One region of the Pseudomonas sp. BR20 genome, then DNA from elsewhere that is predicted to be linked to it. Evidence: riboswitches for the same ligand, from Rfam matches in the RefSeq annotation. Region 1 holds a riboswitch; the other holds the start of a gene.
What was found. A riboswitch is a leader RNA that binds a small molecule or an ion and turns the genes downstream of it on or off. The one in region 1 is predicted to bind cobalamin.
Positions count from the first base shown of each region.

Region 1 (5,693 bases):
TATCTAACAATAAAGATCAAGTGTGGGAGGGGGCTTGCTCCCGATAGCGGTGCCTCAGTCGTCTCATGAGGAAGCTGACACACCGCTATCGGGAGCAAGCCCTCTCCCACATTTTTTGTGTTTATTCAGTTTAATCAATGTTTTATTGGTTATTCGTGAAGTAAATAATCAAGGTCGATAAAGGTGCGCATGCCCGGCCCGATACAGTGATGACTCACTGAAACTGTCACTGGCCAGCACCCGGCCCACCACGATCAGCGCCGTACGCCGAAAGCCCTTGGCGGCGACTTTGTCGGCAACATCGCTGAGTGTGCCAACCACCCAATCCTGATCCGGCCATGTCGCCCGGTGCACCACCGCAATCGGGCAGTCCGCGCCATAGTGTGGCAGCAGTTCGGCGACGATCTTCTCCAGATGATTGACCCCCAGGTGAATCGCCATGGTCGTGCCATGCCGGGCCAGGCTGTCGAACTCTTCCCCGGCCGGCATGCTGGTTTTATCGGCGTAGCGGGTCAGGATCACGCTTTGGGCGATGTCCGGCAGGGTCAGTTCCGTTTCCAGCAACGCGGCGCAGGCTGCCACCGCCGTTACTCCGGGAATGATCTGGAAAGGGATGCCCAACTCACGCAAGTAACGGATCTGCTCGCCAATCGCGCCATACAGGCTCGGGTCGCCGGAGTGCACGCGGGCCACATCCTGGCCGTTGGCGTGGGCGGTGTTGATCAGTTCGATGATCTGTTCCAGGTGCAGTTCGGCGCTGTTGACCACCTGTTGCGCCTGATGTCCTTCCAGCACCGCCGCCGGCACCAGCGAGCCGGCATAGATGATCACCGGGCAACTGCGGATCAGGCGTTGGCCTTTGACGGTGATCAATTCCGGATCGCCGGGGCCGGCGCCGATGAAGTAGACGGTCATGGAGAATTCCTGTGCAAAAGCGGGCGAGCATGAAGATTGCTCATGATCGGGAAGGGCGATTATCGGGATTTTAGCTGGCGCAGGCCAATGCAAAGGTGGCCTGGGCGGTTTTCTGGCGAGTGATCAACAAGCGGGCAGGACCGCCGCAGAGCTGTTCGGCCAGGGCCAGGGCAGCGCTTTCCGCGATGCCATAACAGCCGGTATGGGCAAAGGCGACGTTGGATTTGTGGCTCAGCCGGTCTTCATACGCCGCCAGTTGCGCGGCGCTGAAGCACTGCAACGGCAGATTGAGCAAGCGGGCCAGGGCGAGCAACCCAGGCTCGTCCTGTTTACGGTCGATGCTGGCCAGTGCCGTGACACGCTGGCGCTCAATCCCGCCATTGGCGAGGGCGCTGTCAAACAGGCCCAGCAGGGTGTCTACATCACAACCCCGCTGGCAACCCAGGCCGACCACCAGGGTCATGCCGAGTATTGGTCGTCGCGGTTGCGGCGGAACAGCCAGGCACTGATCAGGCCGAGCGCCAGCCAGAACGCCACGTTGGTCAACTGCGAAGCGATCTTGAACTGCGCTTCGAGGGCTTCCGGCGCCAGCATGGAATGGGTTTCCGGCTGCGGCGCGCCGATCACATGCGGCACCACCAGGATCGCCACGCCTAGGACTTTCAGCAGCCAGTTGCGCCCAAACACGATCAGGGCAATACCGGCCGCCGTCGAGGCAGCGGTGCCGATCCACCAGATTTGCCGTTGCGCCAGGTCAGCGGCGGCAGTGCCCGGCAGCTCCGGTGGCAGGCCCAGGGTGGGCGCCAGTACAAAGGTGGCGTAACCGGCCAGGCCCCAGAGCAAGCCTTGGGCCGTACGGGTAGGGGCGCGCAGGGTATAGAGGCCGGCGAGCATCAGGGCGAAGCCGACGGCGACCACGAGGTTGCCGCCGGTGGTCGACAGCACGCGTTGCCAGCCGTCTGCCGGCTCCCAGGCTTCGGCGTCGTGGGTGTGCGCGGCGGCGCCCGCGGCGTGCTCATGCACGACTTCAGTCGCGGCTGGGGCCTTTTCAAAGGTTTCCGCCTGAAGAATCAGCGGCGCGACCCAGAAGCTTTGCAGCAAGGTCAGCAGCAGGGCGGCCAGCAAGCCGGTGAACCCTGCGGTTTGCGCAATACGCTTGATCATGTCGGCAGACCTCAGTGGCACGGGAACGCGGCGCTGTGGCGGGTATCGTGGGCCGCGTTGTGCACCGCCTCGATATGCGAGAAGCCGGCAAAATACACCAGGCACGCGCCGAGGATCGACGCACCGATGGCGGCGGTCAGGCGTTGGCTGAGGGTGGCGGAGCTGCTGGCGGTGTGCGAGGTGCTGCTGATGATCGACATGGCGCGTCCCTTTCAGGTGTCAGGGTGAAACGAGCGCATGCAAACCCCGCGAGCCAGGCACGCAGGGTTTTAACAGCGCCCGCCCACCGCGGGTTTGTTATTCGATGTTATTCGGGCCGGTCTCCGGGCTTGCGAGGGACACTGGGTCTATAAAGCGTCGCCTTCCCATGCCATACAGGCACAGTGGATCTGACGCTTCACTCGCTTACCGTTGCGGGGGCAGCACCGGACTCGTCATAACGCTATGACTCACCGGTTTCCCGTTTCACCCTGTGAAGGGCACCCGAAACAAGATGTGTAGGAGAGCATGGGCCGGGGACGGTAGTCAAATGCGGCGAGCCCCTGTAGCCTTGCACCTTCGAGGTTCTTCGGCCCAGGCCGAAGCTAAGAAGGGAACGCGGTCCAAGCCGCGGCTGCCCCCGCAACTGTGAAGGGTTTATCTGACTGCCACGCCACTGCCATTACGGCGGGAAGGCGCAGTCAGCGCCGGTCGCAAGACCCGCAAGCCCCAAGCCAGGAGACCTGCCTCGTCACCGATTTTCCAATTCAACCGGGCGGGGTGATCCGGTGACGAAATCTGCTGCTGCGCGCCGCCGCAGGGCCTATCGTCCCGTATGCCCGCCCCAAAGGGCATCCGATGAAAACACTGGCCAAACTCCCCGTCACCATCGTTACCGGCTTCCTCGGCTCGGGCAAAACCACCTTGCTGCGCCATATGCTCGACAACGCCCAGGGCCGTCGCATTGCGGTGATCGTCAACGAGTTCGGCGAGCTGGGCATCGACGGTGAGATCCTCAAGCAGTGCTCCATCGGTTGCACCGAAGAAGAGGCCAACGGCCGCGTGTACGAGCTGGCCAACGGCTGCCTGTGCTGCACGGTGCAGGAAGAGTTCTTCCCGGTGATGCGCGAACTGGTCGCCCGTCGCGGCGACCTCGACCATATCCTTATCGAAACCTCGGGCCTGGCCCTGCCAAAACCGTTGGTACAGGCCTTCCAGTGGCCGGAAATCCGCAGCGCCTGCACGGTTGATGCCGTCATCACCGTGGTCGACAGCCCGGCCGTGGCCGCCGGCACCTTTGCCGCGTTCCCGGACCAGGTCGATGCCCAGCGCAAACTCGACCCGAACCTGGACCATGAATCGCCGCTGCACGAGCTGTTTGCCGACCAACTGGCCAGCGCCGACCTGGTGATCCTCAACAAATCCGACCTGATCAGCGCCGAAGACCTGGCCCGTGTACGCCTGGAAGTCGCCGAAGAACTGCCGCCGGCTGTGAAGGTCATCGAAGCCAGCAGCGGTCGCCTGCCGTTGGATGTATTGATCGGTCTCGGCGCGGGTTCCGAAGAACATATCGACGGTCGCCATAGCCACCACGATCATCACCACGATGGTGAAGACGATCATGATCACGATGCCTTCGATTCCATCTCCATCGACCTGCCCCAAGCCGACGAGGCGCTGCTGCTCGACGCCCTGACCCAATTGGTGGTTCAGCACGGCATCCTGCGCGTCAAAGGCTTCGCCGCCATCCCGAACAAACCGATGCGCCTGCTGATCCAGGGCGTGGGCACGCGTTTCGACAAGCACTTCGACCGTGCCTGGGGCGCCGACGAAGCGCGCATCACACGGCTGGTGCTGATCGGCCAGGAGCTGGACGCGGCGGGCCTCGAAGCGCAACTGCGCGCCGCCCTCAGCGTTTAACCCATGCACCTGCTCAGGACTCAGCCCGGTGGTTTCGTCGCGGACGACAATATTGCCGACCTTGGCCAAACCCCCGCCGAACTGGTGATTCTGTGCAGCGGCGATTCCAGCCTGGCGCTGCTGGCCGAAGCGGCCCAGCAGTTGCCGGAGGACTACCCCAGCCTGCGCCTGGCCAACCCGATGCAGGTGCAGAACCATGCCTCGGTCGACCTGTATGTAGACGAAGTGCTGCGCCACGCCAAGGTCATCCTGATTTCGCTGCATGGCGGCATCGGTTACTGGCGCTACGGCATCGAGCGTCTGGTGGAGCTGGCCGCGCGCGGCGTCACCCTGATCCTGGTGCCGGGGGATGATCGCCCGGACCCGGAACTCAGCGGCCTGAGCACGGTGAATGCCGAACAGCGCGACCGCCTGTGGCGCTTCCTTCGTCAGGGTGGTTTGGGCAATGCCCTGGACTTCTATCGCTGCCTGGCCAGCGGCTACCTGGGACGCGACTATGCCTGGGCCGAGCCGCAAACCCTGCCGCGCACGGCGATTTATCACCCGCATAAAGCCAACCCTCGTCTCAATGACTGGCAGACCGAGTGGCACGCGGATTGGCCCGTGGCGGCGGTGCTGTTCTACCGCTCGCACCTGCAGGCGGCCAATACCGGTTTTATCGACGTGTTCTGCCAGCGCTTGCAGGCGGCGGGCCTTAACCCGTTGCCGATGGCGGTGGCCAGTTTGAAAGAGCCCGGCTGCCTGACGGTGGTCGAGGACCTGCTGGATGAGGTCGGCGCGGCGGTGATCCTGAACACCACCGGTTTTGCCCAATCCAGCCCCGAGGCCCCGCATCTGCGGCCGTTTCGTCGCAATATCCCGGTGATCCAGGCGATTTGCGCCCAGGATAACCAGCCGGGCTGGCAGGCCAGCGAGCAAGGCCTTGGCCCTCGCGACCTGGCGATGCACATTGCCTTGCCCGAGCTGGACGGGCGGATTATCAGCCGGCCGATCAGCTTCAAGGATCTGGCCTGGCGCAGCGAGCGCAGCCAGTCGGACGTGGTGTGCTACCGCGCAGCGCCCGAGCGCATGGATTTCGTCGCTGAATTGGCGCGCCGTTGGGTCGAACTGGCACGGCTGCCGAATGCGGATAAACGCATTGCCCTGATCCTCGCCAACTACCCGACCCGCGACGGTCGCATCGGCAATGGCGTGGGCCTGGACACCCCGGCCGCCGCGCTGAATATCCTGCGCGCTCTGCAAGCCGCAGGTTATCCGGTGCCGGATCAATTGCCCGAAAGCGGCACTGCGCTGATCCATGATCTGCTCGGCGGCGTCACCAACGATCTCGACAGCCTCGACCTGCGCCCCTGCCATCAAAGCCTGGGCCTGGACGACTACGAGGCGATGTTCCAGCGCTTGCCTGAGTCCAATCGCCAGGCGGTGCTGGAGCGTTGGGGCGCTCCCCACAACGATCCGATGTTCCGCGACGGCCGCCTGATGATCGCCGGACTGCGCCTGGGCCTGACCTTCGTCGGCATCCAGCCGGCCCGGGGTTACCAGGTGGATGCCAGCGCGGTGTACCACGACCCGGACCTGGTGCCGCCCCATGGCTACCTGGCGTTCTACTTCTGGTTGCGCCACACCTACGGCGCCCATGGCGTGATCCATGTGGGCAAGCACGGCAACCTGGAATGGCTGCCAGGCAAGGGCGTTGGGCTCTCGGAAAACTGCTG
Region 1 is NZ_CP172012.1:3,852,514-3,858,206, reverse strand. It holds gene cobM (precorrin-4 C(11)-methyltransferase) at 169-915, opposite strand; gene ACHPFG_RS17810 (cobalamin biosynthesis protein) at 986-1,378, opposite strand; gene ACHPFG_RS17805 (CbtA family protein) at 1,375-2,079, opposite strand; gene ACHPFG_RS17800 (CbtB domain-containing protein) at 2,091-2,279, opposite strand; cobalamin riboswitch at 2,377-2,581, opposite strand; cobalamin riboswitch at 2,624-2,823, shown strand; gene cobW (cobalamin biosynthesis protein CobW) at 2,917-3,978, shown strand; gene cobN (cobaltochelatase subunit CobN) at 3,982-5,693, shown strand, end outside.

Region 2 (5,693 bases), 1.2 Mb from region 1:
GAAGACCGCTTCGGCACCGCGCCCGCCGTTCGGGCTGAGGCCACGGGCAATCGGCTGGCACTCGGTGCTGGTCAGGGAATGATGATACGTGTGCCCGCGCAGCACGCCTTCCGGCAGTTCGACGCTTTGCAGGGCCAGGGCGGCCAGTTTCTTTTGCATCACCGCATCGCCTTGCAGCAGGCCGACCAGTTCGGCGCGGATGCCGTCGACATCGGTGAGCGAATCCAGCAGGTAGAGCATGCCGCCGCACTCGGCGAGCAAGGGCTTGCCGGCGGCATGGTGGTTACGAATAGCTTCAAGCATCGGGGTGTTTTCCGACAACGCCTGGTGATGAAGTTCCGGGTAACCGCCGGGCAAATAGAGACTGTCAGCCTCGGGCAGCTGGCGATCATGGATCGGCGAGAAAAACGTCAGTTCGGCCCCCATCGCTCGCAGCAGGTCAAGGCTGGCGCCATAGGTGAAGGCGAAGGCTTCGTCACGGGCCACCGCAATGCGTACACCGGCCAGCAACGGCTCGGCCGCGATCACTTCCGGCGCGGCGAAGGTCACCGGTGGCGGCAATGCGACTTCACAGCTGCTGCCCAATGCCTGGGCGGCGGCGTCCAGGCGCACGTCGAGATCGTTCAGCTCGCTGGCTTGCACCAGGCCCAAATGGCGGCTGGGCAGTTCGATCCCGGTTTCGCGGGACAGTGCGCCATACCAGCGCAGGCCTTCGGTCAGGCTGCCTTCCAGCAGTTGCGCATGGCGCAGGGTACCGACGCGGTTGGCCAGCACCCCGGCGAATGGCAGGTCCGGCTGATAGCGCGCCAGGCCCAGCGCCAGGGCGCCAAAGGTCTGGGCCATGGCGGTGCCGTCGATTACTGCGAGCACCGGCACGCCGAAGTGCCGCGCCAGATCGGCGCTGGACGGTGTGCCATCGAACAGGCCCATCACACCTTCGATCAGGATCAGGTCGGCCTCGCCCGCCGCTTCCCACAGCAGGCGACGACTTTCCTGCTCGCCCACCATCCACATGTCCAATTGATACACCGGCGCACCGCTGGCGCGCTCGTGGATCATCGGGTCCAAGAAGTCCGGGCCGCATTTGAACACGCGCACCTTGCGCCCCAGGTTGCGGTGCAAACGGGCCAGCGCGGCGGTGACGGTGGTTTTGCCCTGGCCGGACGCCGGTGCGGCGATCAGGACGGCCGGGCAATGACGGGGCTGATTCAAAGTTCGACGCCCTTCTGTGCCTTGATACCGGCCTGGAACGCGTGCTTGAGCATGCCCATTTCGGTGACGGTGTCGCCCATTTCGATCAGTTCAGGCTTGGCGCCACGGCCGGTGACCACCACGTGTTGCATCGGCGGACGGGCTTGCAGGTCGCTGAGAACCTGATCTAGGTCCAGGTAGCCATGCTTGAGGGCGATGTTCAGCTCATCCAGCACCACCAGGCCGATGGTGGGGTCTTGCAGCAGTTCACGGGAGACGGCCCAGGCGGCTTCGGCGGCGGCGATATCGCGTTGGCGGTCCTGGGTCTCCCAGGTGAAGCCTTCGCCCATCACGTGGAAACGCACCTGTTCGGGGAAGCGACGGAAGAACAACTCCTCACCGGTGCTGTTGCGCCCTTTGATGAACTGCACCACACCACACTGCATGCCGTGGCCCATGGCGCGCGCGAGCATGCCGAATGCGGAACTGCTCTTGCCTTTGCCGTTGCCGGTCAGCACCAGCAGCAAGCCGCACTCATTGGGGGAATTGGCGATGCGCTCGTCGATCACGGCTTTTTTGCGCAGCATGCGCGCCAGGTGGCGTTCGTCGCGGTCGGGGGTATCGGTCATGGCAGCTCTCCGTTGGGGCTGGACAAAAACGGCAGGCAGGAAAAAACAGACAGCCAAGCATCGCCCACCGTGATGCTGTTGGATGATCCAGGCCGGTCTCCGGGCTCATGAGTGGCGCGCTTGCTCATCTACAGAGCGAACACGCCGACGGCGCGCCTTCCCATATCGCGGGCGATACAGTGGCAAAAGGCACCGTCTTGACTCATTTACCGTTGCGGGGGCAGCGCCGGAATCGCGGCAGCACTGTGTACAAGTGCGCTCGCTCACCGGCTTCCCTGTTTCACTCGGTCGACCCATGGGTCACAGAGCACCTGGAACAAGCCGCGAAGGTTAGTGGGTTGGGGGTGGAGCGTCAATTAAAGCTGGCCTTGCACTTGAACCATCGCACCAGCGCCCTCCTCTACCCTTACAGGTATCAAGGAGAACACCATGCATAAAACCAGACTCGCCCTACTCATCATGCTCGCCGGCACCCTCGCCGCCTGCGGTGAAAGCTCCACCCTGCAGGTGTCCGACGGCACCGGGCCATCGCCCCAGCTACCGGAACCGAACAAAACCCTGATCCCCACCGTGAACATTGCCCCGGCAATCGGCTGGCCAGAGGGCGTGAAGCCAACCGCAGCGGCCGGCACCCAAGTAGCGGCGTTCGCTGAAGGCCTGGACCACCCGCGCTGGCTATATGTGCTGCCCAACGGCGATGTGCTGGTGGCGGAAACCAATGCGCCGCCCAAACCGGATGATTCCACGGGCATTCGCGGCTGGGTCATGGAGAAGGTCATGGGCCGCGCCGGTGCCGGGGTGCCAAGCCCGAACCGCATCACCCTGTTGCGCGATGCCGATCACGATGGCGTCGCCGAGACCCGCACGGTGTTCCTGGAAAACCTCAACTCGCCCTTCGGCATGACACTGGTCGGCAATGACCTGTACGTGGCCGATTCGGACAAGCTGTTGCGCTTCCCCTATCAAGCGGGTGAAACCGCGATCAAGGCGCCTGGCACCAAGGTGGTCGACCTGCCGGGCGGCAGCATCAATCACCACTGGACCAAGAACGTGGTCGCCAGCAAGGACGGCAGCAAACTGTATGTGAGCGTCGGCTCCAACAGTAACGTCGGCGAAAACGGTCTTGAAGCGGAACAGGGCCGGGCGGCTATCTGGGAAGTGGATCGCGCCAGCGGCCAGCACCGCATTTTCGCTTCCGGCCTGCGCAACCCTAACGGCATGGCCTGGGAACCCCAGAGCGGCAAGCTATGGACAGCGGTAAACGAGCGCGATGAGATCGGCAGCGACCTGGTGCCGGACTACATCACCTCGGTCAAGGATGGCGGGTTCTATGGCTGGCCCTTCAGCTATTACGGCCAGCATGTGGATGTGCGCGTCACACCGCAGAACCTGGACCTGGTGGCCAAGGCAATTGCGCCGGACTATGCGGTGGGGCCGCACACGGCGTCTTTGGGCCTGACGTTCGCCGAGGGCAGCAAACTCCCGGCGCCTTTCAGTAACGGCGCGTTCATCGGCCAGCATGGCTCGTGGAATCGCAAGCCACACAGTGGCTACAAGGTGATCTTCGTACCATTCGAGGGTGGCCAGCCTAAAGGTCAGCCGGTGGATGTGCTGACCGGGTTCCTCGACAAAGATGAGAAAGCCATGGGTCGGCCGGTGGGCGTGGTGATTGATCAGCAGGGGGATCTGCTGGTGGCGGATGATGTGGGGAATAAGGTGTGGCGGGTGTCGGCGGCTCAATAAACGCCTCCAGAAGCAACATAAAACCAATGTGGGAGGGGGCAAGCCCCCTCCCACATTTAGTTCGGTGTTTGGTTCAGGGATTACGTGCCAGGTTTGCTGGCAACACACGCTTGGCGCTCAGATAAGCATTCTGCCAATACGCCTTGGACAAGGTATCCAGCTTCACCGTACCGCCGGTTTGCGGTGCATGGACAAAGCGGCCTTCGCCCACGTAGATCCCGGCGTGGCTGACCTGGGAACCGCCACCGGTGGCGAAGAACAGCAAATCGCCGGTTTGCAGGTTCTGCTCACTGACATCCTGGGCGCGCATCACGATCAGTTCGCGGGTGGTGCGCGGCAGGGAGATGCCGGCGGCGTCGCGGAAGACAAAGCCGATCAGGCCGCTGCAATCAAAACCCGAGTCCGGCGTGTTGCCGCCCCAACGGTAAGGCGTGCCGACCAGGCCCAGCGCACGAAAGAGCACGTCTTCGGCCGCAGGCGAGAAATTCTGGGTGGAATAGTTGAATACCGGCTTGGGCTTGACCGCAACGGGAGCAGGCGGCGGCCGGCTGGCGCAGGCGCTGATCAGCGCGGCGCAGAGAATAAGGAGCAGGCGGGCTGTGGTCGACATGTGCAGAACAATCCTGGTCTGGATGCGGCTATCGCTGCCGAACGCTGAAAACCAGAACGCGCAAGCAAAGCTCGCGCGAACGGATTACAACAATGTCCAGGGATTCTAGCCCTTACACGTCAAACTTCAAGTATCACTTTAAGTTTACTTACTGGCGGTAACCGTAGTCGGGGCCATGGCGAGTGCGCGCTTGGCTTCGATGAAGGTTTTGCTCCAGTAACTGTCGCCCAGGCTGTCGACTCGAACACCGCCACTGCGACGGCTGCTGGAGTGGATAAACTGGTTATCGCCCAGGTAGATACCGGCATGGCTTACGCGACCACGGCCTGCAGTACTGAAGAAAAGCAGATCACCGGGCTTGAGGTTGTTGCGCGCGACCAACGGTGCTTTCACGTTGATCATTTCGCGAGTGGAGCGTGGCAGGTTCATGCCAGCTTCTTCACGAAACAGGTAGCCGATAAAACCGCTGCAGTCGAAACCGGCCTCAGAGGTACCGCCGAAACGGTAACGGGTACCGATCAGGGACATGCCGCGTTCGAGGATGCTGTCGGCCAGAACTGGAAGCTGGTAAGGCTTGTTGCCGGAAAAATCGGCCAGTTCCTTTTCGGTTGCTTGCTCTTCTTTATAAAGCGTTTCTTCATAAACAGAAGCAGATTGTGCAGCAACGAATTTTGCCTGGGACTGTTGTTGAGTTTTTTGCTGCTCAACCACCTGTTGAGGGTGGGAGGCGCAACCAAACAACAGGGTAACGAGTGCGAGGGGCACGAGGGGTGCGAAGCGATTTAGCATGGGCACGACCGTGGCTGGTATGTAAAGAAGTCGAGACTATGCCTTCTATCACATCGATTTGCAAATTCAATCGTGATCTATGTGACTTCGCGATTGGACTATGACATCTAAGCCGTAATTCCATTTATCGGTTCAAATGCGTAGCCAACGTGGCTTAAACGCAGGATTTCTGGCGCCTGTAAATTGCCGAAGCCCGTAGATTCAACCAGTTACCAGCCCAAAGTTTCTTTGAGAAAAGGGATCGTCAATTTTCGTTGAGCCTGCAAAGAGGCCTGATCGAGCTGTTCGAGCAAATCGAACAACGCGCTCATGCTGCGGGTGCCCCGGGTGAGGATAAAGTGCCCGACTTCATCGGTGAGGTGCAGGCCGCGACGGGATGCACGCAATTGGAGGGCGCGCAATTTGTCTTCGTCGGACAGCGGGCGCATCTGGAAGATCAGCGCCAGGGTCAGGCGCGACTTGAGGTCGGCCAGCTTCACCGGCAACTCGCGTGGCGAGGTAGAGGCAGCAATCAACAAGCGCCGGCCGCTGTCACGCAAGCGGTTGAACAGATGGAACAGCGCCTCTTCCCAATCCGCCTTGCCGGCCACCGCCTGCAGATCGTCCAGGCACACCAGTTCGTATTGCTCAAGGTTGTCGAAGATCCCGATGCCCCGATCCATCAACTCGGCCAGGGGCAGGTAGACCGCCGGCTCGCCCATCTGCTCGAAACGCAGGCACGCAGCCTGCAA
Region 2 is NZ_CP172012.1:5,046,576-5,052,268, forward strand. It holds gene ACHPFG_RS23180 (cobyrinate a,c-diamide synthase) at 1-1,212, opposite strand, end outside; gene cobO (cob(I)yrinic acid a,c-diamide adenosyltransferase) at 1,209-1,820, opposite strand; cobalamin riboswitch at 1,894-2,150, opposite strand; gene ACHPFG_RS23190 (PQQ-dependent sugar dehydrogenase) at 2,250-3,563, shown strand; gene ACHPFG_RS23195 (C40 family peptidase) at 3,637-4,173, opposite strand; gene ACHPFG_RS23200 (C40 family peptidase) at 4,318-4,962, opposite strand; gene hda (DnaA regulatory inactivator Hda) at 5,172-5,693, opposite strand, start outside.
Region 2: linked by a shared signal. The riboswitch ahead of cobO (cob(I)yrinic acid a,c-diamide adenosyltransferase) and the one ahead of cobW (cobalamin biosynthesis protein CobW) in region 1 are both predicted to bind cobalamin.